Regions from separate parts of the Streptomyces cadmiisoli genome, predicted to be linked through region 3. Evidence: riboswitches for the same ligand, from Rfam matches in the RefSeq annotation. Region 3 holds a riboswitch; each other region holds the start of a gene.
What was found. Region 3 has a riboswitch for cyclic di-AMP ahead of DN051_RS17260 (transglycosylase SLT domain-containing protein). Riboswitches for the same ligand answer to the same signal wherever they lie in the genome.
Positions count from the first base shown of each region.

Region 1: another riboswitch for cyclic di-AMP. It lies ahead of DN051_RS08460 (M23 family metallopeptidase); the one in region 3 lies ahead of DN051_RS17260 (transglycosylase SLT domain-containing protein).
Region 2: another riboswitch for cyclic di-AMP. It lies ahead of DN051_RS32810 (C40 family peptidase); the one in region 3 lies ahead of DN051_RS17260 (transglycosylase SLT domain-containing protein).
Region 4: another riboswitch for cyclic di-AMP. It lies ahead of DN051_RS16405 (C40 family peptidase); the one in region 3 lies ahead of DN051_RS17260 (transglycosylase SLT domain-containing protein).

Region 1 covers NZ_CP030073.1:2,032,258-2,039,233, reverse strand. The annotation lists gene DN051_RS08470 (tyrosine-protein phosphatase) at 1-316, opposite strand, end outside; gene DN051_RS08465 (alpha-galactosidase) at 523-2,592, shown strand; cyclic di-AMP (ydaO/yuaA leader) riboswitch at 2,896-3,056, shown strand; gene DN051_RS08460 (M23 family metallopeptidase) at 3,061-4,062, shown strand; gene DN051_RS08455 (SGNH/GDSL hydrolase family protein) at 4,380-5,165, shown strand; gene DN051_RS08450 (TetR/AcrR family transcriptional regulator) at 5,233-5,850, opposite strand; gene DN051_RS08445 (glutamate dehydrogenase) at 5,915-6,976, opposite strand, start outside.
Region 2 covers NZ_CP030073.1:7,438,441-7,445,416, reverse strand. The annotation lists gene DN051_RS32820 (ABC transporter permease) at 96-1,103, shown strand; cyclic di-AMP (ydaO/yuaA leader) riboswitch at 1,868-2,045, shown strand; gene DN051_RS32810 (C40 family peptidase) at 2,049-2,522, shown strand; gene DN051_RS32805 (ATP-binding protein) at 2,979-3,437, opposite strand; gene DN051_RS32800 (helix-turn-helix domain-containing protein) at 3,650-4,510, shown strand; gene DN051_RS32795 (DUF397 domain-containing protein) at 4,519-4,743, shown strand; gene DN051_RS32790 (8-amino-7-oxononanoate synthase) at 4,885-6,012, opposite strand; gene bioB (biotin synthase BioB) at 6,161-6,976, shown strand, end outside.
Region 3 covers NZ_CP030073.1:4,038,714-4,045,689, reverse strand. The annotation lists gene DN051_RS17270 (carboxylate--amine ligase) at 1-884, shown strand, start outside; gene DN051_RS17265 (HAD family hydrolase) at 1,051-1,935, shown strand; gene DN051_RS17260 (transglycosylase SLT domain-containing protein) at 1,949-2,428, opposite strand; cyclic di-AMP (ydaO/yuaA leader) riboswitch at 2,433-2,612, opposite strand; gene DN051_RS17255 (polyprenyl synthetase family protein) at 4,237-5,247, shown strand; gene DN051_RS45085 (hypothetical protein) at 5,244-5,510, opposite strand; gene DN051_RS17245 (LolA family protein) at 5,793-6,976, shown strand, end outside.
Region 4 covers NZ_CP030073.1:3,872,689-3,879,664, forward strand. The annotation lists gene pcrA (DNA helicase PcrA) at 1-2,239, opposite strand, end outside; cyclic di-AMP (ydaO/yuaA leader) riboswitch at 2,536-2,705, shown strand; gene DN051_RS16405 (C40 family peptidase) at 2,713-3,900, shown strand; gene DN051_RS16410 (tellurite resistance/C4-dicarboxylate transporter family protein) at 4,028-5,020, shown strand; gene DN051_RS16415 (hypothetical protein) at 5,076-5,429, opposite strand; gene DN051_RS16420 (C40 family peptidase) at 6,005-6,976, shown strand, end outside.

The sequences.
Region 1 (6,976 bases), 2.0 Mb from region 3:
CGTCGCGGACCATCTTCCAGAACTCGGCGCCGTCGGCGGGGTCGGTCAGCGGCAGGTTCACATTGCGCACGCCCGGCAGTTCGACGTCGGGGCCTTCGAGCTTCTGGTCCGCCGCATTGCGGAAGTCGAAGACCGTGTGCAGTCCGAGGGAGGCGAGGAAGGCGGCGTCCTCGGCGGTGGCGTGCGCGAGATGGCCGCTGCGGAACAGCACACCGTGCCGCACGCGCCGGCCGTCGACCGTCGGCAGGCCGCCCACGTCACGGAAGTTGCGCACTGCGGCCAGCTCCGGCTCGGTCGACGGCACCTGCTGCGTCACGGGGGCTCCCTCCCATCGCCCCGTCGGCGCGGCTCGTCGACGGGCACGCAGTCGACCATACGACATGGATTCCTGAGGCAATGAGTTCGTCCACAGGGGGTCATGGAGGGTCGGGCGAGTTGTCCACAGACGTTGCCCCCGGGGCTCGCGGCGCTGGATGATGTTGGTGCCTGATCGGCCTTGTCGGATTCTGTGGGGGTGCCCTGATGTTGGAGATCGCGGAGAACGGGCGGACGTGGCTGCTGTCGGGGCCCGCCAGCAGCTATGCCGTGCACGTCACGGACCGGGACGAGCTGCTGCATCTGCACTGGGGTCCCGCGATCGCCCTCGCCGACGCCGAGGCGCTCGCCGTCCGCCCCCTGCCGGAGTACTGGCCGTTCGAGTCCCCGCTCGACGGGCGCGAGGAGTACCCGGTCGAAGGCGGCCCGCGCTTCACGCGCCCGGCCCTGTCCGTGCGCACCGAGGAGCGGCGCGGCACGCAGTGGACCTTCGAGGGGTACGACGTCGAGGACGCCGAGCTGCGGCTGCGCTTCGCTGACGACGGGCTCGCGATCACGCTGCACTACCGGATGCGCCACGACGTCGTCGAGCGCTGGGTGACCCTGCGCAACGAGGGGCCCGCGGCCGAGCTGCTGCGGGCCGACTCCGCCACCTGGACGCTGCCGGACCGCGACGAGTGGCGACTGTCGCAGCTGCACGGCCGCTGGGCGTCGGAGTCCCGCCTCGTCCGTTCCCCCCTCACCTACGGCGAGAAGGTCATCGGCAGCCGGCGCGGCCACACCGGGCACCAGCACCTGCCCTGGGTGGCGCTGGACACCGACGCGACCGAGGAGCGCGGCGAGGTGTACGGCTGCGCCCTCGGCTGGTCGGGCTCGTGGCGGATCGCCGTGGCCCAGCTGCCGGACGCGCGGGTGCAGATCACCGGCGGCGCCGGACACGACGACTCGGGCCTGCTGCGGCTGGCGACGGGGGAGACCTTCACCACACCGGTCTTCGCCGGCCTGTGGACCGACGCCGGCTTCGGCGGTGCCAGCCGTGCCTGGCACGCGTACCAGCGGGCGTACGTCGTCCCGGACGCGGAGCGGGACCGGCCGGTGCTGTTCAACTCCTGGGAGGCCACGGAGTTCGACATCTCCGAGGACCAGCAGCGGGAGCTGGCCCGGCGGGCCGCGGAGGTCGGCGTGGAGCTGTTCGTCGTCGACGACGGCTGGTTCGGGACCCGCACCAGCGACCGCGCGGGGCTCGGCGACTGGACGCCCAACCCCGACCGCTTCCCGGCCGGACTCAAGCCGCTCGCCGACGACGTGCACGCGCTCGGGATGCAGTTCGGGATCTGGGTCGAGCCCGAGATGGTCAACCCGGACAGCGAGCTGTACCGCGCCCATCCGGACTGGGTCCAGCACCAAGTGGGGCGAACCAGGACAGAACTCCGCAATCAGCTGGTGCTGAACCTGGCGCGGGAGGACGTGCGGGAGCATCTCTTCGAGCAGCTCGACGAACTGCTCTCCAGCGCCCCCGTCGACTACGTGAAGTGGGACTTCAACCGCTGCTTCACCGACGCCGGCTGGCCCGGAGAGGCGTACCCGCAGCGGCTGTGGGTCGACCACGTGCGCGCTCTGTACGACCTGCTGGACCGGTTGCGGGCCGCGCACCCCGGGGTCGCCTTCGAGTCCTGCTCGGGCGGCGGCGGCCGGATCGACCTCGGGATCATGAGCCGCACCGACCAGGTGTGGACCTCGGACAACACCGACCCGCTCGACCGTCTCGCCATCCAGGACGGCTTCAGCCAGGTCCACCCCGCGCGCGTCATGGCCGCGTGGGTCACCGACAGTCCCAACACCCAGCTGAACGGCCGCGCCAGTTCGCTGCGCTTCCGCTTCGTCAGCGCCATGGCCGGCGTGCTCGGCGTGGGCGGCGATCTCACCCGCTGGACCGACGCGGAGCTGGCCGAAGCCCGTGACTGGGTGGCCCTGTACAAGGAGATCCGGCCGCTGGTGCAGCGCGGGGAGCTCCACCGGCTGCGCCCGCCGCGGGGCGGGCTCAGCGCCGTGCAGTACGTGCGCGGGGACGAGAGCGTCGTCCTCGCCTGGCTCCAGGCGCAGTCCTACGGGGAGCCAGTTCCGGCGCTGCGGCTGCGGGGGCTCGATCCCGCGGCCTCCTATGAATGCCGCGAAACGGGCGAAACGTACAGAGGTGCCGTGCTGCTGCACCACGGATTGCGCACAGGGCTGCGTGGCGACCTGGATGCGACGGTTCTTCGTCTGCGTCGCATCTGACTGTTCTGTCCGAATTGACGCTTTCATTCCAACTCGCTCCGGAGTAAAGGAACCTGGAGCGATGTCACGTGAGGAGCGTCATATTCGTGACCGTGAGTCGCCCGTCATGTTCACGTAATTCATACGCCTATCAAGGGCATTTGCCGGTGCGGAAAGATCCGGAATTCACGGAGGGTGACCGTTGATTCGGTGAACCGATCAAGAAGATGAGGTTCGCGCGGAACCTCTTGCTTGTCCCATTGCGTCTCGGTCGCTTACGTTCCAGACCGATCCGGGCGGACGCCGAATCCTGCCGCCGCCCGGTGCCCGCGCACACCCACCCGTTACGGCAGGAGCGGGGGACCCACAGGTACAACTGCCTGTTCCGGTCTCTGGAACGGCTTGGGGTACAGCCGCGCCACGGCGCGGCCGGGCATCTCCAGCCCGCACCCGACAGCTCACCTCGCAGGCGACGGAGAGGAATTCGCCATGCCCGCGAAGGGTAAACACCGCCGTCCCAAGGTTCAGCGTTTCACCCGTTCCATCGCCGTCGCCGGCACCGGTGGCGCCGCGCTCGCTCTCCCGTTCATGGGGGTCTCCGGCGCCCACGCCGCCACCCCGGAATCCGCTCCGGGAAAGGCGCTCCAGTCCGCCGCGACGCAAAAGAGCGCCCCTCAGCAGAAATCCGCCGAGAAAAAGTCCGCCGCGAAGAGAGCGGCCGTGCAGACCTATTCGGTGAAGGTCGGCGACTGTCTTTCGAAGATCGCCGAGGAGCAGAATGTCAGTGGTGGCTGGCAGGAGCTGTACGCGGACAACCGTGAGGCCGTCGGCGGGAATCCCTCGCTGATCCACCCCGGTCTGAAGCTCGTGATAGGCGGCAAGGCCGCTGCCGACACGGAGCGGCCTTCGACCACTTCGTCCGGTTCGTCCGAAGCATCGGGTTCGTCCGCTCCGGCTGAGTCCGCTCCGGCCTCGGAGTCCTCGGGCCGGTCCGACGCTGCCGGGTACGCGGCGGAATCGTCCGGGGAGTCGTCGTCCGACGTCTCCGCGGCCGACCGGACCGCCGGCACCGCCACCCCCTCCAGCGGTTACGTCGCACCCGTGGACGGCGGCGTCGGCACCGCGTACAAGGTCGCGGGCAGCATGTGGTCCAGCGGCTACCACACCGGCGTCGACTTCGTCACCCCGACCGGCACCCCGCTCAAGGCCGTCGGTGCGGGCACGGTCGTCTCGGCCGGCTGGGCCGGCGCGTACGGCAACCAGGTCGTCATCCGGCTCGCCGACGGCTACTACGCCCAGTACGCTCACCTGTCCTCGCTGTCCGTCTCCAGCGGCCAGACGGTGACCGCGGGCCAGCAGGTCGGATACTCCGGTGCGACCGGTAACGTGACCGGCCCTCACCTGCACTTCGAGATCCGCACCACGCCCGACTACGGCTCGGACGTGGACCCCGTCGCCTACCTCGGCTCGCACGGCGTCTCCGTCGGCTGACGCCCGCCCCGGCACGCCGCCGAAGGCCGGACCCCGATCCCGGGGCCCGGCCTTCGGCGTACCCGTCCGGCCGTCACGCCGTCCGGCCGTCACGCCGTCCGACCTCACGCCGCCCCGTCGTCGCGCCGTCCGTCGTCCGCTGCCGCCGTCCCTGGGCCCGTGCCCGCCGACACCCGCGCCGTATTCCGCAGTTGACCAATCCTTTGGCAGTGGCTTATCTCACCGCCCGTCAACCCCTTCCTACGTTCGCGTAGGTCATATTCAAAGGTGAATCATGGACCGATGTGGCAGACGATTCGAAGAATGACAGCAGATCAGTGATCGGGTCGTACGTGGCGGTGGGGGACAGCTTCACCGAGGGCGTCGGCGATCCGGGCCCCGACGGAGCGTTCGTCGGCTGGGCCGACCGGTTCGCCGTACTCCTCGCGGACCGCCGAGCCGAGGACGACTTCGAGTACACGAACCTCGCGGTGCGCGGAAAGCTGCTCGACCAGATCATGGCGGACCAGCTTCCGCGCGCGGTCGAACTGGCGCCGGACCTGGTCTCCTTCTGCGCCGGCGGCAACGACATCCTGCGGCCCGGCACCGACCCGGACGACGTCGCCGAGCGCTTCGAGCGGGCGGTCGCGGCGCTCACCGCCGCCGCGGGCACCGTGCTGGTGACCACCGGCTTCGACACGCGGGGCGTGCCCCTGCTGAAACACCTGCGCGGCAAGATCGCCACGTACAACGGGCATGTGCGCGCCATCGCCGACCGGTACGGCTGTCCGGTGCTCGACCTGTGGTCCCTCAAGTCCGTCCAGGACCGCAGGGCCTGGGACAGCGACCGGCTGCACCTCTCGCCCGAGGGGCACACGCGTGTGGCGCTGCGCGCCGGACAGGCCCTCGGTGTCGCCGTCCCGGCCGATCCGGAACAGCCCTGGCCGCAGCTTCCGCCGCGCGGCACGCTGGAGATCCGCCGGGACGACGTCCAGTGGGCGCGCGAGTACCTGGTGCCGTGGATCGGCCGCCGGCTGCGCGGTGAGTCCTCCGGCGACCACGTGACCGCGAAGGGCACGCTGTCGCCCGGCGACATCAAGGAACGGATCGCCTCGGTGGCCTGAACCGCGGCCGGCCGGGGGCGCCGGCCGATCCGGCGGCCGATGCCGGGTCGGCCGCGCGGCCGGTGCGTCAGGCGCGTCGGTCCGCCGACACCGCGTCCAGTCCGAGCTCGCGGGCGAGTGCGCCGTCCACCCACTCCTGGGCGCGGGCCCGGGACACGGTGCCGCCGTACGACGTCTGCTGGACGGCGATGCCGTCGAGCAGCGCCGTCAGCCGCAGCGCGGTCTCCATCGGGTCGGGGCACTCGAACTCGCCCGCTGCCACGCCCTCGGCGATGACTTCGGCGATCGCCGCCTTCCAGCGCCGGTCGAGGTCCCGGGTGACCTCCCGCAGGGCCGGATCGCGCAGCGCCGCCGCCCAGCCCTCGATCCACAGCCGCCAGCCCTTGGCCTGGCCCGTGGGCGCGTACCAGCGCACGGCGGAACGCAGCCGCCGCAGCGCGGTCGTGCGCCGTCCGAGCAGCTGCCCCAGATGGGTCAGATCGCCCTCGGCCGCGTACGTGAAGGCGGCGGCGACGAGCTTCTCCTTCGTCGAGAAGTGATAGAGCACCAGGGCGTTGCTCACTCCGAGGGAGGAGGCCACGTCGGAGATCCGGACCGCCGCGACCCCCCGGGCCTCGATCTGCTCCACCGCGGCGCGCAGCAACTCCTCGCGCCTCTCCGCCACTGTCAACCGCACTCTCGCCACGCGGTCACCCTAACGGCCCAGCCCTCGATCGGCCCGCCGCTCGACGCCGCGCGGGTGAGGGGCCTCACCGGTGGCAGTCGAACCGCTCGGCGAGCCGCGCGATCCGGTCCGCGCCGACGGCGTGCGCGGCGGCCCGCGGAGTCGTGCCGTCGGCCTCGGCGCGGGCCAGTACGTGCTCGACCAGCGCCCGCATCGAGCGGCGTGTGTGCGCGAACGCCTCGTCGGCGTCCGCGCCGATGTCGCCGAACAGCGTCCACCACCACCAGGCGTTCGTCCCGGAGTTGACCACCACGTCGGGCAGCACCGTGATGCCGCGCGCCCGAAGCAGTTCCTCCGCCTTCGGCAGCACCGGCATGTTGGCCGCCTCGACGATCCAGCGGGCGGTGATGCGGTCCTGGTTCGCCGTGTCGATCGCGTAGGAGACCGCGGCGGGAACCAGCACGTCCACGTCCGCGGACAGCCACTCGTCGCCGCCCAGTTCACGGACGCCGGGCCGCAGCGTCGCGCGGTCCACCGTGCCGTACGCGTCCCGCGCGGCGAGCAGCGCCTCGACGTCGAGGCCCGCCGGGTCGGCGATGGTGCCCTTGACGTCGGCGACCGCCACGACGGTCAGACCGGCGCGGGCGAGGAAGCGCGCCGTGGCTCCGCCCATGGTGCCCAGCCCCTGCACCGCCACCCGGGTCCCCGCGTACGGCACTCCGGCGCGGTCCAGCGCCGTGAGCAGCGACTCGGCGACCCCGCAGCCGCCCACCAGTTCGTCCAGTCCGATGCCGTCCACCTCCACGGCGAACGCGTCGGCGAGCCGGCGGCGGGCCGCGGCCTCGTCGTCGAGCAGCGGGTACACGGCCTGGATCGACGACACGAGCCCCGCCTCCGCCGCCGCCCGGTCCACCAGGTCCTGGCTGAGCCCCAGGTCCTCGCCGGTGGTCCAGAAACTCTCGATGTACGGCCGCATGGCCCGCAGGTACCGCACCAGGAGGTCGTACGCCCCCGGGTCGCGCGGGTCGCAGTCGATGCCGCCCTTGGCGCCGCCGAGCGGGACGTAGCGGCTGCGGGGGTCGAAGTGCAGCGCCTCCTTCATGGTCATGCCGCGCGCGAGCCCGGTGACCTCGTCCAGGGTGCAGCC
Region 2 (6,976 bases), 3.4 Mb from region 3:
ACATTCCTTCTTGACAAGCCACGTCGGCACGCGCACGGTGGGGACACTCCTAAAACGAACGATCCTTCTTTTTAGTGGCCCACACAGGAGATGCCATGTCCTCGCCACCCCGTAACGGCACGCGCCACGTCTTCGCCGTCGCCGTCCTCGTCCCACTGATCGCGACCCTGGCGCTGTGCGCCTTCGCCTGGCCCTCCGCCCGCACCGCGCCCCGCGACCTGCCGCTCGGCGTGGCCGGCCCGGCGGCCGCCGCGGCTCAGGTCGAAGCGGGGCTGACCCGCGAGAAGGGCGCCTTCGAAATCCACCGCTACGACGACAAGGCCGCGGCCCGGGAGGCCGTCGAGGACCGGAGTGTGTACGGCGCGATCGTCGTCACCGCCGACGGAACCGAGCTGCTGACCGCCTCCGCCGCCGGCCCGGCGGTCGCGCAGGCGCTGCGGACCGCGGTGGCCGACAGGGCCGCCGCCGAGGGCGCCGAGATCCGGATCGTCGATGTCGTCCCGACGCCCGAGGCCGACCCGCGCGGTACGACGCTGAGCTCCAGCGTCCTGCCGCTCGTACTGGCCGGGACGGCGGCGGGCGCCATGGTCGCGCTGGCCGGACTGCGGGGCGGCCGCGCCGTGACCGCTCTGGTCGCCGCCTCGGGCCTGGTCGGCGTCGGCGGCACGCTGATCGCGCACACCTGGCTCGAGGGCCTCACCGGCGACCGGTGGGCGGAGGCCGCGGTGTTCGCCCTGGCGTCGCTGGCCGTGAGCAGCGCCGTCGCCGGACTGGCCGCGCTGATGGGCCAGGCGGGCGTGGCCGTCGTCGCGACCACGATGATGCTGCTGGGCAATCCGTTCTCCGCGGCGGGTTCGGCCCCGCCGATGCTGCCCGAGCCGGCCGGGACGATCGGCCAGCTGCTCCCGCCGGGTGCGGGGGTCTCGCTCCTGCGGTCGGTGGCGTTCTTCGACGGCGCCGGCGCGTCCGGGCCCTTGCTGACGCTCGGCGTGTGGACGGTCCTCGGCCTGAGCGCGATGCTGGTCGGCGGCGCGCTCAGGCGCCGGGCCACCGCCGGGCACGGGGAACCCGCCCGCGCGCCGATGCCGGTAGCGGTCGGCTGAGCGCCGGCACCCACCGACGGACCGTGTGCCCCCGCTGTAGCGGACGGGGGCACACGGTCTTCCGCGTCCGGGGGGCCGTCGGCTCGCCCCGCGCATGCCGTCGCCGGGCCCGATCGCCCCATGCGCCCCGACGCGCCCGCGTGTCCGCTGATCAGCCGTCACCTCGGCGCGGCGGGCCGGCCGGCGCGGATCGAACCGGCCCGCGTCGGCGGCACCGGCCGCGGTCCGCGCGCCGGCCCCGCGCCGGTGCCAGAAGCCGCCGCGCCGCACGACGGGTTCGCGCCGATGCGCCGAAGGGGTGAAACCGAGCCGTGCTCCGCAACCTCCGCGCGGGCGCAGCGCGTCCTGGACGGTGACCGCCGACCGGCCCGGGCGGATGTTCCGCCGCGCTCCGACAGTTGACGAACCATCCGGCGGCCCGTCGTGTCGACACTCACCGCGGCGTGTCCGGACCGGAGTTGAAACGGACCAAACGGCGTACCCCCGCACGGCGTATTTCCACGTACATTTTCGGGGCCTCCGCACTTGCGCAACACGAGGGCCCTCGGGGCGGAATTGATGGTTCCACCGCTGGTCCGGGGGCTCGTGGCGCCCTTGACATCCGTTCGATCGAGGGGCTGTCCACCCGAATGGGCGAGTGGTGAGTAACGCCACAAACACCCGCTTCCGTTGGGATTTTCAGACTTCGGTACGTCAAGATCCCTGTCTGACGACAAGCCCCCGCCACAGCGGCGGGGCGGTCCGGGCGGACGCCGAGTCCTGCCGCCGCCCGGATGCCCGGTCGACAGGAGTGGATCGGCAGGAGTGGAGGACCCAGCACGACGGGTCGCCGGAACGCACGTTCCGAGCAGCCCTTGGGGTGAAGCCGCGGTCACGCGGCCGGGCCACTTCGCCAGCCCGAATCCGACAGGTCATCCTTCACAGGCGGCTGACGAAGGGTTGCGCATGACAGCGCTCAATCGTGTCCCGTCGCTCATGGCCCGGGCCGGCACGGCCTCGGCCCTCACCCTTGCCGCGGTGGGTGGATCCGTCGTGGCTCCCGGCTTCGCGACCGAGGCCGCGGCCGCCTCGCCGTCGTTCAAGGCGCTGCAGATCGCGGCGTCGAAGCAGGGCTCCCCGTACAAGTGGGGCGCCACCGGTCCGCGCAGGTTCGACTGCTCCGGACTCACGCTGTACTCGTTCAAGAAGGCCGGCAAGAAGCTGCCCCGTACGGCGGCGCAGCAGTACAACAAGACCCGCCACATCTCGGCGAAGAACCGCAGGGCCGGAGACCTGGTGTTCTTCCACTCGGGGTCGAGCGTCTACCACGTCGGAATCTACGCCGGGAAGGGGAAGATCTGGCACGCCCCGAAGACAGGGGACGTCGTCAGGCTGCAGAAGATCTGGACGAGGAGTGTCTGGTACGGCCGGGTCTCCTGACCCCTGGGGCGCGGTGGAGGCGTCCTGACGCGCCGCCACCGCCCCGCCCATGCCCCCGGCCCGCTCCGCTTCCCGGAGCAGGCCGGAAGCCGCCGACGCCGTCCGTGAGCCCTCCGGGACGCGGGCGGCACGGCACGCCGCCCCCGGCGGCCCGGACTGCCCGCCCGCGAGTCCCCCGCGCGGTACGGACGTCCGGAGCGGCCCGAACAGCAGGAGCGCCCGGGTCCGGTGGCCGAAGCCCACGGGGCCGGTCCCGGCGCTTCCCGACCGCCGCACGGCGACCACGCGGCCTGCGGAAGTCGCCGCGGGGCCTGCCCGGCCCCTCGCGTCGTCGTGTCGGACAGGTCCAGGGTGCTCGCGTCCACGCCCGTTGCGGCGCACTGGGCGTCACCCGCGCCCCGGCGCCGGCAGCACGCGCACGGCCTCGCGAGGGCGGGGCCACCGCCGGACAGGTCCTCAGGACTCCTGCGGCCCCGCCGCCGTCATCGGCCGCACCGGAGCCGTCCAGGGCAGTTCGATGGAGACCGTCTTGCCGCCCTCCCGTGTGGGGCGCACACGCAGCCGGCCGCCGCACTCGCCGGCCAGCCAGCGGATGATGACCATGCCGCGGCCGTTGTCCTGCTGCACCGCGGCCGGCAGCCGCTTGGGGAAACGCGGGTGACTGTCGGTCACACCGATGCGCAGTTGCTCGTCCCGGTCGAGTTCGACGTCCACCGTGAAGGTGGGAGACTGCCCGAAGGTGTGCTGGACGGCGTTGGTGGCGAGTTCCGAGACGATGAGCCGGATGGTGTCGGCGATGTCCGTGTCCGGGGCCAGGCCCCACTCGGCGAGCGTGCTGATCACGTAGTGGCGGGCGGTGGGGACCGAAGCGGGATCGCTCGGCAGCGTGACGGATGCTTCCAGGTGGTCTGCCATGGCGACGTCGTCCCTTTCCCACGGGACCGCAGTCCGACACGGATCGGATGGTTCGAGTACGGTCCCGGACTGGTGCTTCTTCGCCAGACTGCCACCAGCACACCGGTCACGGTGGCGATCCACCAAGATATGCATATATCTGTCGCTCGAAGCGGTGAACTCTGCGACGGCAGACCGTATTTGGGCGGCTCGGAAGGAGTAAGGAGTTTCCCATGCAGCACGGTCCCGCAGTGCGCCGCCGGAAACTGGGTGCCGAATTGCGCACGCTGCGCGCCCGCGCCGGCCTGACGAGTGGCGACGCCGCGCGGCTCGTCGGCTGGCACCAGTCGAAAGTGAGCCGGATAGAGACCGGCGCGAGCGGGGTCAAACCGGCCGACGTGCGCCTACTGCTGGACGCCTACGGAGTGACGGACCCCCAACTCCGCGAGCTGCTGTTGATGTTGGCCGGCACGGGCGGGGCCCACGGCCGGGACCACTGGTGGCACGCCTACCGGGGTGTACTGCCCCCCACCTACCGGGACTTCATCAGCCTCGAGTCGCAGGCGAGCGCGATGCGCACACTGGAGACCTCGGTGGTGCCCGGACTGCTCCAGACACCGGAGTACGCGCGCGCGGTGACCCGCGCCGCCGTGGAAGGGCTCGACGAGGACCGGCTGGACGCCCTGGTGGAGGTGCGGCTGGCCCGGCAGGACGTGCTGCGGGCGCAGCGGCCCCTGGTGCTGAGCGCCGTGCTGGACGAGGCGGTGCTGCACCGCGAGGTCGGCGGCCCGGAGGTGATGGCTCGCCAGCTGGAGCGGCTGGTGGAGGCGGCCCGGCTGCCCCAAGTGCGACTCCAGGTGCTGCCGTTCGCCGCCGGCGCTCACATCGGGATCACCGGGCCTTTCGTTATTTTCTCCTTTCCGCGCACTTCTGATCTGGACGTGGTTGTTCTCGACCACTTGACGAGTAGCCTCTATCTCGAACGGAAAGAAGACGTAGAGGCCTACACCGAGGCCTTCAACGCCCTGCGAGTCCGCGCACTTTCGCCCGAGGACTCGTTGGATCACCTCGCCGGAACAGCTGCCGGCGCGTAGGAGGCACCATGACAGCTCTGCCTCGGAACGTTCCTTCAAGCACTCGACTGATCGGGGTGCACTGGCTGCGCAGCAGTCACAGCACCGGAGCGAACAACTGCGTGGAGACGGCCCGGCCGATCCGCGGCCCGGGCGCCGGACTCCTCGCCGTACGCGACTCCAAGGACCCCGCCGGACCCGCGCTGCTTTTCTCCCCCGAAAGCTGGGCGGGGTTCACGGCCTCGTTCCGATGAACCCACCGACCACCGAGCACTCCGACCACTGACCACGCCGATCGCCGACCACCCCGACCACTGACCAAGTCGACCCGCGCCAGTTCCCGATCAGGTCCGGTCAGATCCATGCAGTGCGACGCACGGCCGTGGTACGCCGACTCATGGTCGCGTTTCGCCGATCACACGTACAGCGCGTTCGATCTGGTCCCCGGAGAGGTCCGCGCGGGCCGTCAGCCGCAGTCGGGACACGCCGTCGGGCACGGAAGGAGGCCGGAAGCAGCCCACGGCGAGCCCCGCGGCGCGGCAGTCGGCCGCCCAGCGCACGGCACTCTCCGGGGACGGCACGCGGACCGAGACGACCGCGGCGTCAGGACGCACCGCCTCCAGGCCCATGGCCGTCAGCCGGGCGTGCAGTTCGCCCGCCACCGCGCGCGCCCGTGCGGCCCGCCCGGATTCCCGGCGCAGCAGCCGCAGTGCCGCCAGAGCGGCCCCCGCCGCCGCCGGGGCGAGGCCGGTGTCGAAGATGAAGGTCCGGGCCGCGTTGACCAGATGGTCGATCACCCGGACGGGCCCGAGCACCGCGCCGCCCTGACTGCCGAGCGACTTCGACAGCGTCACCGTCACCACGACGTCGTCGGCGCCCGCCAGACCCGCCGCGTGCGGGGCGCCCCGTCCGCCGTCGCCGAGCACCCCGAGGCCGTGGGCGTCGTCGACGACGAGCCCGGCGCCGTGCGCGCGGCACGCCTCGGCCAGCGCGGACAGCGGGGCCGCGTCGCCGTCGACCGAGAAGACCGTGTCGGACACGGCGACGGCCGGTCCGTCGTGGGTCCGCAGCGCCTTGCGTACGGCGTCCGGGTCAGCGTGCGCGACGACCTGGGTGGTCCCTCGGGCCAGCCGGCAGCCGTCGATGAGCGAGGCGTGGTTCCCGGAGTCGGAGACGATCAGCGAGCCGTGCGGCGCGAGCGCGGTGACCGCGGCGAGGTTGGCCGCGTATCCCGAGGAGAAGACCAGCGCCGCCTCGAACCCGCAGAAGTCGGCCAGTTCGCGTTCCAGTTCCCCGTGCAGCTGCGTGGTGCCGGTGACCAGCCGGGAGCCCGTCGCGCCGCCGCCCCAGGTCCGCGCGGCCCGCGCGGCGCCCTCGACGACCTCCGGATGGCGGGCCAGACCCAGATAGTCGTTGCTCGCCAGGTCCAGCAGCGGCGTGTCGGCGGAACGGGGGCGCAGGGTCCGTACGAGTCCGGCGCGCCGGCGCACCTCCGCCTGCTCGTCGATCCAGCCGAACGCCATGGGCCCCTCCGGGACTTTTGTAGGTAATGCACAGACCCTAGCGGCAGGCAACGCGGCCCAGGATGTGGCAATACCCACACGTCGAACTGCCAGAGCTGTGCGAACTCTCCTTGGCCGAAGGCGCCGGGTTAGGACAGGATCGGCTCTCATGGACCTGCTGAACAAGCTCGTGGACCAGGGGCTGCGGCGTGAGCTGCCGACCCGCGAGGAAGCACTCGCCGTCCTCGCCACTTCCGACGACGATCTGCTCGATGTGGTGGCCGCCGCCGGCAAGGTGCGCCGTCACTGGTTCGGCCGACGGGTGAAGCTGAACTACCTCGTCAACCTCAAATCGGGCCTGTGCCCCGAGGACTGCTCCTACTGCTCCCAACGGCTCGGTTCCAAGGCCGACATCCTCAAGTACACCTGGCTCAAGCCCGACGAGGCCTCCAGGGCCGCGGCCGCGGGACTGGCCGGAGGTGCCAAGCGGGTCTGCCTCGTGGCCAGCGGCCGCGGCCCGACCGACCGGGACGTCGACCGGGTCTCCGAGACCATCAAGGCCATCAAGGACCAGAACGAGGGCGTCGAGGTGTGCGCCTGCCTCGGGCTGCTCTCCGACGGCCAGGCCGAGCGGCTGCGCGCGGCGGGCGCGGACGCCTACAACCACAACCTCAACACGTCCGAGGGAACGTACGGCGACATCACGACCACCCACACGTACGCCGATCGCGTGGACACGGTGCACAAGGCGCACGCGGCCGGCCTGTCGGCGTGCTCCGGCCTGATCGCCGGAATGGGTGAGAGCGACGCCGACCTCGTCGACGTGGTGTTCTCGCTGCGCGAGCTGGACCCTGACTCGGTCCCGGTGAACTTCCTGATCCCGTTCGAGGGGACGCCGCTCGCCAAGGAGTGGAACCTCACGCCGCAGCGGTGCCTGCGCATCCTGGCGATGGTCCGGTTCGTCTGCCCGGACGTCGAGGTGCGC
Region 3 (6,976 bases):
ACCCCGAACTGCCGCGCCGCCTGGCGAGCAAGCAGGGCCTGTACGAACTGTGCGTGGAGCACGGGGTGCCGAGTCCGGCCACGGTGTGCCCCCGCTCGTACGAGGACATCGAGGCCTTCGCCGAGCGGGCGGTGTTCCCGCTGGTGGCGAAGAACGGTGAGGCGTTCGTCCGCCGGGCCCGGCCGGCCGTCCCCGGCACCACCCGGATCGCCACCCGGGAGCACCTGCTCGCGCTGGCCCGCGACTGGGGCGAACGGCCGGGCGTCGTCCTCCAGGAGTATCTGCCCCGGGAGCACGCCGAGGACTGGATCGTGCATGCCTACTTCGGCGCGGACTCGGTGCCGCGCGCGATGTTCACCGGGGTCAAGGTCCGCTCCTGGCCGCCGCACGCGGGGATGACGGCCAACGCCTACATCGTCGCCAACCCGGAACTCGCGGACCTCGCAGCGCGTTTCGTCAAACAGATCGGCTTCAGCGGAGTCATCGACCTCGACCTGCGCTTCGACCGCCGCGACGGGCAGTACAAACTGCTCGACTTCAACCCCCGTATGGGCGCGCAGTTCCGCCTGTTCGAGAGCGAGTCGGGGGTGGACGTCGTGCGGGCGCAGCACCTCGATCTGACCGGGCGGGCCGTCCCCGAGGGGGAGCAGCGCGAGGGGCGCCGGTTCATCGTGGAGAACATCGACCTGCCCGCCCTGCTGGCCTACCGCCGCGGCGGCACCACGACACCGCACGCGCCGGCTCGGGCGAGCGGTACGGAACTGGCCTGGCTGGCGGGAGACGATCCGCTGCCGTTCCTGACCATGCTGGCGCGGCTCGGGCGGCCCGGCGCGCAACACCTGTACCGGCTGTGGCGCACCAGCCGTCGCGGGATCTCGGGGTAGCCGGAGGTCACGTACGAGTGACGTTCGGCGGCCGAACCGCCGGGCGCGGAAGGCGAGTTAGCAGGTGCGCCACCGTCGGGCGCGGCACCGTGCGCGGGTGAAAAGCGGAGGGGCGATGGGCAGTTGGGGATGAACGGGGTAGGTGCGGTGTCCGTATTCTCTGATCATGGCCGCACCCATCGCATATGCCGAGCACACCGCGTACGCCCTCATCGCCACGGATCTCGACGGAACGCTGCTGCGCGGCGACGACACGGTCTCCGACCGGTCGCTCGCCGCGCTGGCGCGGATCTCGGCGGCCGGTGCCCGGCATCTGGTGGTCACGGGCCGGCCCGCGCCCAGGGTGCGCCCGCTGCTGGAGGACCTGGGCGGCGCGGGGCTCGCGGTGTGCGGGCAGGGCGCGCAGCTGTACGACGTGGGCGCGGGCCGTCTGCTGTGGTCGGTCACCCTGGACCGGGAGCTGGCCGAGACCGCGCTCGGAAAGATCGAGGCTGAGGTCGGCCAGGTGTACGCGGCCGTCGACCAGGACGGGATCGACGGGCTGACACTCATCGAGCCGGGCTACCTCATGCCGCATCCGACGCTGCCCGCGGTACGGGTCGGCCGGCGGGACGACCTGTGGTGCGAGCCGATCAGCAAGGTGCTGCTGCGCCATCCCGTGCTGTCCGACGACGAGTTGGCGGCGGTGGCCCGCACGGTGGTCGGTTCGCTCGCGACGGTCACGATGTCGGGGCCGGGGACGGTCGAGCTCCAGCCGTGCGGCATCACGAAGGCGACCGGGCTGGCGCTGGCCGCCGGGCATCTGGGGCTCAGCCCGGCGGACACGATCGCCTTCGGCGACATGCCCAACGACATCCCCATGTTCGACTGGGCCGCCCACGGCGTCGCCATGGCCAACGCGCACTCGGAACTGAAGGCGGTGGCCGACGAGATCACTCTCTCGAACGAGGACGACGGGGTCGCCGCCGTCCTCGAACGGCTTCTCACCGAAGGCCCGCGCCCGCACCCGTTCGGGGGGCGCAGGGACTCGGTGGGCGTTCAGGCGCCGTAGGCGCCGGACGGGCTCAGTAGGCGCCGTAGACGTTGTCGATCGAGCCGTAGCGGTCGGCCGCGTAGTTGCAGGCGGCGGTGATGTTGGCGACCGGGTCGAAGGGGTTGTACGCGGTGCCGGACACGTGGTACGCGGCGAAGGTCGGGTCGATGACCTGGAGCAGGCCCTTGGACGGGGTGCCCTTGGCGGCGTTGGAGTCCCAGTTGTTGATGGCGTTCGGGTTGCCGGACGACTCGCGCATGATGTTGCGGTAGATGCCGTTGTAGGAACCGGGGATCCCCTTGGCCGCCATGATGTCGAGGGACTGGCGGATCCAGCCGTCGAGGTTGCTGGTGTACGACACGGCGGCGGGCGCCGCGGTCGGGGTCGCCGCGGACGCGCCGGTCGCGCCGATGAGCGGCAGCGCGAGCATGGCCGCGCCGGTGCCGGCGACGGCGAGGGTGCGGGCGAGGCGGGCGGTGCGCGAGCGACTGTGCTGACCGTTTGCAGACATGGGGCTTGTTCCTCTCCGGCGCCTGCGAGGTGAGCTGTCGGGTTCGGGCTGGGGAGCTGCCCGGCCGCGTCCTTGCGAACGCGACTTCACCCCTAGCCGTTGCGGTGCGTCTTACGACGTTCCGCCCCGGCGACTTACCTGGGTCCCCCGCTCCTGCCATGCGTGAGTTCGTCTCGTTGGTATCGGGCGGTGGCAGGATTCGGCGTCCACCCGACTGGCCCGGAACGTATGCGAGAGCACATGTCGGGAGCAAGTGGCGGATTCACACATCGCACTGGTTGATCTTCGTCTGGGGTGGTTTGCCCCCTTGATCCTTTGCGGTCGCCAAGGGGGCAACTGGCAAGCGGGGAAAGGTGGAAAGCGTGGATCGGGTCAGGATTTCGTAAAGGCCGGGAATATTCCGAACGTGAGCCAACTCACGAGCGATTACAAGAGTGGCAAATCGGGCAATCGGCTCAAGTCCCTATCAACTGGCTGGGTGTGGGGTTCGCTTCGCGTGGGTGTGGGGGGAGGGCGCCCTCGCTGTCGGGGCAAATCGACTCATTTAGGGTCAAATCGTCGTCAGCTCGGGTGGGTGGGTGGCGTCTCGTGGCGGGGTTTGGGGCGGGGTGCAGGGTGGGGCGTTGGTGGCATATGTCCGGTTCGGTCTTCGGGGTCGGAGCTGGAGCCGGAGTCGGGGCGGGGTCGGAAGCGGGGTCGGGGTCGGGGCGGGAGGTGAGGGCTCGGCTGTTGTGTCGGAGGCGGTTCCTTCAGGCGCGTCCCGTGGGGGCGGGGCTCCTGGAGGAGGCTGATCGCCGGGTCCGGTGAGGGTCGGGGGTTCGGGGGAGCCCGAGGCCCGGGGTTCGAGGCTCGGGCCTCGGGGCTCGGTGAGGGTCTGGGGTCCGAGGCTCGGGGTGCGATGCGGCGGGGGCGGGTCGGTCCGGCTGAGCCGGTCGGGTGGGAGGCGTTCGGCGGACGGAGCGCGGTGGGCTCGACGCCCTCCCGTCCGTTGGTCTCCCTGTCCTTCGTCCTCCGTCCTCCGCCCCCGTTCGGGTCGTCCGGGTCGTCCGGTGCGTCCGTCCGTCCGGTGCGTCCGGCCGGCCGTCCGTCCGTCCGGCCGTCCGTGGCGAGGGCCGGGGCCGTCGGCTTGAGAGGCTTGGGCTCGGTGATCGTCGGCCACGCGCGTGCGTACAACCGTGTTTCGTCGGGCAGCGGGATACGGAGGCCTCGTGAGCCGGGTCGTAGGGAGGGCCGTAGCGGATGCGCAGGGTGGTCGGGCTCGTAGCGGGCGCCTCGGTCGACGGGGCGCGTCGTGCGGCCCGGCCGGGGTGCGGCGGTCGGCGCGACCTGTCCCCGGACCGGCGTGGGAAAGCCTGGCGCGGCGGCCGTCCGGTGGGCCGGGATCATGGTGGCCCGGACCGGAGGGCGGCCCCTCGGCGCGGCTGTTCGGCGTGTCGGCGACGCGCGGGGCGCGGACGGCGCGCGTACCGGCGCGCGCGAGGCGCGTCCGGACCGTCGGCGTGGAGAGGGTGAGCGGGCCCTTCGGCGGGTCGGGGAAGGCGGAACCGGGGTGGTGAGGAGGGTCTGGCACCGACTTCCCTACCGACGGGAAAACGGCACAAACCTCACCTCTTCGGCTCAAGTCATTGAATACCCACTCATATCAGCTGATCAAAAACATCACCACAGTGATCCGATACCGCCTGGCCTGTAACCCCGGGCGCCCTCGGTGATCGAAACGTGACCGGATACGCTGACTTGAGTGAAGGCAGCGACGTATCGACAAACCGCGTAATCGCCAGTAGACACCAGCAGACAGGAGACCCCTCGTGACCGTCGTCGGGCCGTTCGGGCTGAGCGTGCGGGACCAGGCTCTGGAAGCCGATGTCCAGGTCGGATTGGCGGCTGTCGAGGAAGGGTTGCTCGAAGCCACCAAGAGCGAGGTCCCCTTCATCACGGAGGCCGCGCAGCATCTGGTGCGGGCCGGCGGGAAGCGGTTCCGTCCGCTGCTGGTGATGCTCAGCGCGCAGTTCGGCGACCCGTACGCGCCCGGGGTCGTGCCCTCGGCCGTGGTCGTGGAGCTGACCCATCTGGCGACGCTGTACCACGACGACGTGATGGACGAGGCCGCCGTGCGGCGCGGAGTGCCGAGCGCCAACACCCGCTGGGGCAACTCCGTCGCGGTCCTCACCGGTGACTTCCTCTTCGCGCGCGCCTCGCACATCCTCGCCGACCTCGGGCCCGAGGCGGTGCGGGTGCAGGCGGAGGCGTTCGAACGGCTGGTGACCGGACAGATCCTGGAGACCGCCGGGCCCACGGACGGGCGCGACCCGGTCGATCACTACCTGGACGTCCTGGGCGGCAAGACGGGCTCGCTGGTGGCGGTGTCGTGCCGCTTCGGCGCGATGATGTCGGGCGCCGAGGACCCGGTCGTGGACGTCCTGACGCAGTACGGCGAGCGGCTGGGCGTCGCCTTCCAGCTCGCGGACGACGTGCTGGACATCGCCTCCGACTCGCACGAGTCCGGCAAGACGCCGGGCACGGATCTGCGGGAGGGCATCGCGACCCTGCCCGTACTGCGGCTGCGTGAGCGCGCGGCCCGGCTCGGCCTGGCCGAGGACATCGCCCTGTGCGAGTTGCTGGACTCCGATCTGACGGACGACGAGCGGCACGCCGAGGCGCTGACCGCGCTGCGGGCGCACCCGGCGCTGGAGCAGGCCCGGCGCGACACCGTCCGCTACGCCGAGGAGGCGCGCGCCGCGCTCGCGCCGCTGCGTGAGTGCGACGCGAAGGCCACGCTGATCGAGCTGTGCGACGCCGTCGTGCACCGGGCCGGTTAGCCGCCCGTCGGCACAGCGTCCCGCGTCGGCACGGTGTTCCGCGTCGGCACGGCGTCCCGGGCCGCCCCGCCGTACACCCCACCACAGGCCCGCTCCACGCCCCGCTCCGCCGTGCTCCCTCCCGACTTCTCCGCCGCGATCGACGCCTCCCGTATCGCCCCGCGGCGGATCGCGCCCGACGGCGGCGCCGCGTCGGCGGTGTCGCCCCGGCCGGATCCCGTACGCCGGGGACCGTCGTCGGCGTGCCCGACCAGGCCGACCACGTGTTCGTACGGAACCGAGGCCCCGGCGGACCGGACCGGAGGGCGGCGCCGCCCCGGACGACCCCTACGGGTCGGGGCAGACGTCGTCCGTCCATGTCATACCCCAGCAGTACATGGAGTTGAGCCCGGGGTCTGACGCATCTTCTCGTGCGGTTTGGTCAGATGGAGACCACGGAACACACCACTCCTCACCGATCCGGGTGAGAATGGCGGCTCAGGGTGGACGAGTGCGAGGACGCGACGAGACGGACGGCCGCCGCCGACGACGGAGGTAAGGCACACATGGCACCGTACGAATCCGACGACAGCGCGAGCGCCGCGGAGGCCGCGGAGGCGGACGAACTGCGCGCGGCACGCCGGCGCAAGGCCGCGCGGTACGTCGTCCCGGCGGCGGTCCTGGGGGTGGCGGCGGGCACCATCGGTCTGGTTCCCGCGCTCGCCGACTCCGGAAGCCCCGACCTGCCGGAGATCAGCGCGCAGCAACTCATCGAGAAGATCGCCGCGTCGGACGTGCAGCAGCTGTCCGGCACCGTGAAGATCACCACGGATCTCGGACTGCCGGACCTGGGCGGTCTGGAGAGCGGTCTGATGTCCGGCGCCCCGTCGGACGGCGAGGGCTCCGCCGCGGATCCGTCGGCCAAGCTCACCGAGCTGGCGACCGGCACGCACACCCTGCGGGTCGCGGCCGACGGCCCGGACCGGCAGAAGCTGTCGCTGCTGGAGGACGCCGCCGAGTACAGCCTGATCCACAACGGCAAGGACGTGTGGGGCTACGACAGCGCGTCCAACGAGGTCTACCACGCCACCGCGGCCGAGGAGGCGGGCGGCAAGCAGCCGAAGGAGGTCCCGGCGACGCCCGGCGACCTCACCGAGGAGGCCCTGAAGGCGGTCGACGACACGACGTCCGTGACCGTCGACGGCACCGCCCAGGTCGCCGGCCGCGACGCGTACAAGCTGGTGATCAAGCCGAAGCAGTCCGGCTCCACGGTGGGTGCGATCAGCGTGGCGGTGGACGCGGAGACCGGACTGCCGCTGAAGTTCACGCTGACCCCGGCGAGCGGTGGGGCCGCCGTGGTGGACGCGGGCTTCACCCAGGTGAGCTTCGCCAAGCCGGCCGCGAGCACCTTCGACTTCACCCCGCCCAAGGGCGCGAAGGTGACCGAGGGCGACAGCCTCGACGAGCCGGAGCACACGCGGAAGTCCGAGGAGGACTTCGGCAAGGACCTCGGCGAGGACCTGGGCAAGGGCTTCGGCAAGGGCCTCGACGGGCCGAACGTCATCGGCGAGGGCTGGAACTCCGTCGCCGTGCTCGACACCGGCGCCGAGGGCGGCATGCCCTCCGGCGAGGCGGGCGGCGACCTGGGCGGCTTCCTGGGTTCCCTCGGCGACCAGGTGAAGGGCGACTTCGGCACCGGCACGGTCTTCAAGACCCGTCTGGTCAACGCCCTGATCACCGATGACGGCAC
Region 4 (6,976 bases), 170 kb from region 3:
ACAGGGATGCCGCCACCGGCGAGACCGGGCCGGCCGGTGCCGCGCCGCCGCCCGTGCGCTTCCAGTCCACGTGCGCCGGGGGGATCTCCTCCAGGAACCGGGAGGGCGGGTTGTAAGACGGCTGCCCCCAGGCGCTGCGCATCGCCGAGCGGGTCAGATACAGCCGCTCACGCGCGCGCGTGATGCCGACGTACGCCAGGCGGCGCTCCTCCTCCAGCTCCTTGTTCTCGCCGAGGGCGCGCATGTGCGGGAACACGCCGTCCTCCATGCCGGTCAGGAAGACGACCGGGAACTCCAGGCCCTTGGCGGTGTGCAGGGTCATCAGGGTGATGACGCCGTCGCCCCCCTCGTCGTCCGGGATCTGGTCGGAGTCGGCGACCAGGGCGACCTGCTCCAGGAAGTCGGACAGCGTGCCCGACTCGCCCTCGCCGCGCTCCTGCTCGAACTCCAGGGCCACGGCGGCGAGTTCCTGGAGGTTCTCGATGCGGGTCTCGTCCTGCGGGTCGGTGGACGCCTGGAGCTCGGCGAGGTAGCCGGTGCGCTCCAGCACGGCTTCCAGGATGGTGGCGGGTCCGGCGCCGGACTCGACGATCGTCCGGAGGTCCTCCATGAGCGTGTTGAAGCGCTTCACGGCGTTCGTGGAGCGGGCGGCCATGCCGTACGCCTCGTCGACCCGCTTCAGCGCCTGCGGGAAGCTGATCCGCTCCCGCTGGGCGAGGGCGTCGACCATCGCCTCCGCGCGGTCGCCGATGCCGCGCTTGGGGACGTTCAGGATGCGGCGCAGCGGGACCGAGTCCTCCGGGTTGGACAGCACCCGCAGGTAGGCCAGGACGTCCCGGACCTCCTTGCGCTCGTAGAAGCGGACGCCGCCGACGACCTTGTAGGGCAGGCCGACGCGGATGAAGACCTCCTCGAAGACACGGGACTGGGCGTTCGTGCGGTAGAAGACGGCGACGTCGCCGGACTTCGCCTCGCCCGTGTCCGTGAGGCGGTCTATCTCGTCGGCGACGAACTGCGCCTCGTCGTGCTCGGTGTCGGCCACGTAGCCGGTGATGCGGGCGCCGGCGCCCGCATTGGTCCACAGGTTCTTGGGGCGGCGGGACTCGTTGCGCTCGATGACGGCGTTGGCCGCGGTGAGGATCGTCTGGGTGGAGCGGTAGTTCTGCTCCAGCAGGATCGTCGTCGCGTCCGGGTAGTCCTCCTCGAACTGGAGGATGTTGCGGATCGTCGCGCCGCGGAAGGCGTAGATCGACTGGTCGGCGTCGCCCACCACGCACAGCTCGGCGGGGGGCAGGTCGTCCGGGCCGGGCGGTACGTCCTCGTCGTGCGTGCCGGTGCCGACGAGTTCGCGCACCAGGGCGTACTGGGCGTGGTTGGTGTCCTGGTACTCGTCGACGAGGACGTGGCGGAAGCGGCGGCGGTAGTGCTCGGCGACGTCCGGGAAGGCGCGCAGCAGATTGACCGTCGTCATGATCAGGTCGTCGAAGTCGAGCGCGTTCGCCTCGCGCAGCCGCGACTGGTACAGGGCGTAGGCCTGGGCGAGGGTCTTCTCGAAGCCGTCGGTGGCCTGGGCGGCGAAGTCCTCCTCGTCGATCAGCTCGTTCTTCAGGTTGCTGATCTTGGCGCTGAAGGACTTCGGCGGATAGCGCTTGGGGTCGAGGTCCAGGTCGCGGCAGACCAGGGCCATCAGGCGCTTGCTGTCGGCGGCGTCGTAGATCGAGAACGACGAGGTGAAGCCGAGCCTCTTGCTCTCGCGGCGCAGGATCCGCACGCACGCGCTGTGGAAGGTCATGACCCACATGGCGTTCGCGCGCGGGCCGACGAGGTGCTCGACGCGCTCCTTCATCTCGCCGGCGGCCTTGTTGGTGAAGGTGATCGCGAGGACCTGGCCGGGGTGCACCCCCCGCTCGGCGAGCAGGTACGCGATGCGGTGGGTGAGCACGCGGGTCTTGCCGGAGCCGGCGCCGGCCACGATCAGCAGCGGGGAGCCGGAGTGGACGACGGCGGCGCCCTGGTTGTCGTTGAGCCCCTCCAGGAGCGCGGCGGAGTCCACGGCGGGGCGCGGGGCGCCGTCGCGGTAGTACGCGTCGCGGTCCGGGGGCGCGTCGAACTTCCCGCCGAACAGATCGTCCGGGACCGGCTCCGGTACGTGATCGTCCTCGGGCGGCGGCGGGGGCTCCTCGTGGGCCCGCGGGGCCTGGAGGTCCGCCAGGAAGCTGTCGTCAAAGAGGCTGCTCATCGCTCTCCGAGTCTAGGGCGCCCCACCGACAACCCGGGGCCGCCCCGGGAACATCGCGGCGGGAACGTGTTCGATCTTGAGCGGTGAGGCGGGCGTCACATCGCCCCCGGGGGCCGGCGACCTGCGGGTCCCTTCCGCCTCACCCTCCGGCGGCGCCCCGCTACCGCCCGCAACCACTGACTGAAGGTCACGAAAATGTATCGGGCATATCACCCACCAACCTTCACACGCGCCACACGAGTTGGCTACCGTTCCGGGCAGGCCGTACGACCCCCACCGGCGAACGACGCCGGGCCGTACGGCCTCCGCCGAATCCGGAGCCCACGCGGCAGCCGGAGCCGGGGACCCAACCGACTTTGGGGTGAATCGGTCCAACTCCTCCACGGGGAGGGACCGTAGGGCAACCCTTCCGAACCACCCGCCCGAACCCGACAGCTAACCCGGTAGGCGGCCCATGGAAGGAGTCGCCTCCTTTGGCGTCGCACCGCAAGTCGCGTCCCACGGGCGCGCGCGTCGCAGGCATACGCACCCCCGCGCTCGCGACGGCTGCCCTCACCTCGGTGGCCCTGCTCTCCCAGACGGCCGAGGCGGCTCCCTCGACCGACGACAAGCCGAGCCTCGAAGAAGTCGAGAAGAAGGTCGACGACCTCTACCGCCAGGCGGAGTCGGCGACCGAGAAGTACAACGCGGCCAAGGAGAAGACCGCGAAGCAGCGCAAGCGCGTCGACACCCTCCTGGACGACGTCGCCCAGCGCACCCAGAAACTCAACGACGCCCGCGAGGAGCTGGGCTCGTTCGCGGCGGCCCAGTACCGCACCGGGGCGTCCGCCCCCGACACCGCGACCTTCCTGCTCGCGGACTCGCCGCAGGACTACTTCGACCAGACCCAGCTGATGGGCCGGCTGACCAGCCGGCAGAAGGACGCGGTCGACGACTACTTCACCGAGCAGTCCGCGACCATGAAGAAGCGCCAGGAGGCCGCCGACGGCCTCGGAACGCTCACCGAGTCGCAGAGCGATCTGCGGACGGCCAAGGCGACCGTCCAGCAGAAGCTCTCCGACGCGCGCGAACTGCTGTCGCGGCTGACCGCCGAGGAGAAGGCGCGGCTCGCGGCGATCGAGAAGGAGAAGCAGGAGGAGGCCGAGCGCAAGGCCGCCGAGCTCGCGCGCGTACAGGCGGAGGAGCAGCGGCGCCAGGAGGCCGCCGCACAGGAGCAGCAGGAGCAGGAGACGGCCGGCAGCTCGTCGGGCGGCACCGAGACCGGCTCCGGCTCGGACACCGGCGCGTCCGACTCGGCCTACGGCACCAAGGCCGAGAGGGCGCTCGCCTTCGCCCGCGCGCAGATCGGCAAGCCGTACGTCTGGGGCGCGACCGGCCCCGACTCCTACGACTGCTCCGGCCTGACCCTGGGCGCCTGGAAGGCGGCCGGCGTGTCCCTCCCGCGCACCACGTACGACCAGGTGAACGCGGGCACGACGGTCTCCCTCGCCGCGGCCCAGCCCGGTGACCTGGTCTTCTTCTACGACGACGTCACCCACGTGGGCATCTACATCGGCAACGGCATGATGATCCACGCCCCGAAGCCCGGCACGTACGTGCGCGAGGAGTCGATCTACTACGACGGCGAGTCGTCCATCCACAGCGTGGTGCGACCGGCCTGACGAGGAGGGCGCGGGGCGCGCGCTCCGGGCGGGCCCGGCCCGTACCGGTGCCGCGCCCGCGTGGTTTTCCGCCGGTACGCGCGCGTGCCCCGGCCGCCGGGCCCGCGAAGATCCATAGCATCGGCGCATGTCCGGCACCTCACCCCTCCGCGCCTGGTGGGCGCGGCATCCACCGGCGGCCGGAGCCGCCGTCATGGCGACCGGCATCGTCTCGGTCGGCCTGTACCTGGAGGGCTACGAGGTCCTGTCCCTGGTCTTCCTCGCGGTCGCCTGCGCCGCGTGGCTCGCGCTGGCGGCACAGTTCCTCGTACGGCTGGTGCGGCAGCCGCAGCGCTGGATGAGCGAGGCGGCGACACCCGCGGCGCTCACCGCCGTCGCCGCGACCGCCGTTCTCGGCACCCGCTTCTCCGCGCTGGGGTGGCAGACCCTGGCCGCGGCGCTGCTGGCGTCGGCGGCCGTGCTGTGGGCGGTGCTGCTGACCGTCGCGGTGCGGCACCGGCGGCGCCGCATGCCGGGGTCGGTGTTCCTCGGCACGGTGGCGACCGAAGCGCTCGCCGTGCTCGGCGCGACCCTCGCGAAGGCCGAGTCGGCGGCGTGGCTCGCGCACGCGGCGCTCGTGCTGTTCTGGCTGGGCCTCGTGCTGTACGGCTTCGCCCTGGCCCGCTTCGACCTGCGGCAGGTGGTCGAGGGGGCCGGCGACCAGTGGATCGCGTGCGGCGCCCTGGCGATCTCGGCGCTGGCCGGAGCGCGGCTGATCGCCGCCGACGGGCCGGACCTCTACCTGTGGAACGACGACGCCGACGGTGTGCTGCGCACCATGACCGGCGCCCTGCTCGTACTCGATCTGGCCTGGTACGCGGTCCTTCTCGTCGCCGAGATCGTCCGGCCGCGTCCGGGGTACGACGTGCGGCGCTGGGCCACCGTCTTCCCGATGGGGATGACGGCGGCGGCGACATCGGCCGTCGCCTCCACGATGGACGTTCCGTGGCTCGACGTGCCCGGCGAGGTGCTGCTGTGGATCGCCGTGGCCGCGTGGCTCGCGGCGGCCGTCGGGACGCTCATGGCGGCCCGGGAGGCCGTCCGCGGCACGCCGCCCACGCCCCCGCGCGCCGGTCCGTGAGAGCGGGCCCCGGACACCTCCGCGGCCCCCGGCAGCCCTCGCTCGCCGGGCGCGCTCAGGTCCAGAGGACCGCGATGAAGACGTTCGCCGTGGTCAGCAGTCCGACCAGGCCGAACGCGCCCTTGTCCACCTTCTCCTCGTCGCGTTTCACATAGACGAGGCCGAGGATCACGATCAGCAGGGCCAGCTTCACGCCGATCTTGATGTTGTTGACGGCCTGGTCGTCGGCCTCGTTGAGACCGACCAGGATCACGCCGGTGACCAGCATGGTCAGCGCACCGTGCAGCATGGCGGGGCCGAATCGGGCGGTGCCCTCGCCCATCGCCTTCATCTGGGTGAGGAAACCACCGAGGAGGGAGGCGATACCGATGATGTGCAGGCCGACGAAGAGGTGGATGAGTACGTCCATGGCCGGGAGCCTAATCAGCGGCCCGGACCCGGCCCGCACCGGGCTTCGGCTCCCCGCCCGCACCGGACATCGGCTCCCGGCCCGCACCGGTCGGCGCCCCCGTGCGCCGGCCGGGACCGGACGCCGCCGGGCAGGGAGCCGGGCCCGGCCGACTGGATGCATATATGCGCTCCATAGCACCTCCGGACTCACACCCGTCCCGGAACCGTGACATCGGTCATCGCTCAGCGTGAAGGCGTCCGCCGCGAATCGGGATCACGGTCACATACGGTCACCTCGCGCTCCCCTCACGCCAGTTCCGCACATCGCGTCACCGGATCGTCACACCCGGGTCTAGCGTCCTCCACCAGGTGACCGGCTCCCCAAGGCCGCCCGGGCCAGGGGCGGCAGTCGGACATCACCGCCGAGAAGGTCCGGCGGCGACCCAGCTCCCCCTGCGCGGGCCGCCGCCGGACGCGGACCGCGTCGGGGCGGACCGCGTCCGTCCGGTGGCCGTACCGACCCGGTGGTCGCACGGCCGCACGGCGGTCCGGCCGCACGGCCGTCGGAGACGTACGAAAGGACGTGCAGTCCACGTGGCAGCCCACCGCAAGCCCCGGCAACGCTCGGCCCAGGGCGCCAAGGCCCGTACGGCGGCCACCATCGCCCTCGCCGGCGCGGCGACCGCGACGGGCGTCGACGGCGTCGGACACGCCGAGCCGCAGCTGACGCCGGGACAGGTCGAGGCGAAGGTGGACAAGCTGTACCAGGAGGCCGAGGTCGCCACCGAGAAGTACAACGGGGCGAAGGAGAAGGCCAAGGAAGCGGAGCGGCGTCTGGAGGCGCTGCGGGACGAGGCGGCCCGCAAGGAGGAGCGGCTCAACTCGGCGCGGGGCGCGCTGGGTTCGTTCGCCGCCGCGCAGTACCGGGGCGGCGGCCTCGACCCCGCCCTGCAACTCGCGCTGTCCGACGACCCCGACCGGTACCTCGACGGCGCCGCTTTCGCCGAACGGGCCGGCGACCGGCAGACCGCCGCCGTGACGCGGGTGCGCGGCCAGCTGCGGGAGATCGAGCAGCTGCGCGGCGCCGCACGCCTGGAACTGGCCTCGCTCCGGTCGCGGCAGGCCGAACTGAAACGCCACAAGAAGACCGTCACCGACAAGCTGGGTGATGCCCGGCGACTGCTGTCCCGGCTGACGGCCGAGGAGCGGGCGCAGCTCGCGGCGGACGGCGGCACCGACCGCGCCACCCGGGCCGCCGGGCAGCGGGACGGCCTGACCGCGCCGGGCACGGCCGAGGCGCCCAACGCCCGCGCCGCGGCCGCCGTCTCCTACGCCCACCAGAAGCTCGGCAGCCCCTACGTCTGGGGCGCCACCGGCCCGAACGCCTTCGACTGCTCGGGCCTGATCCAGGCCGCCTACCGCTCCGCCGGCGTCTCCCTGCCCCGCACCACCTACGCCCAGATCGACTCCGGCCGCCGCGTCTCCCGCTCCGAACTCCTCCCCGGCGACCTGGTGTTCTTCTACTCGGGGATCAGTCACGTCGGCATCTACATCGGCAACGGGCAG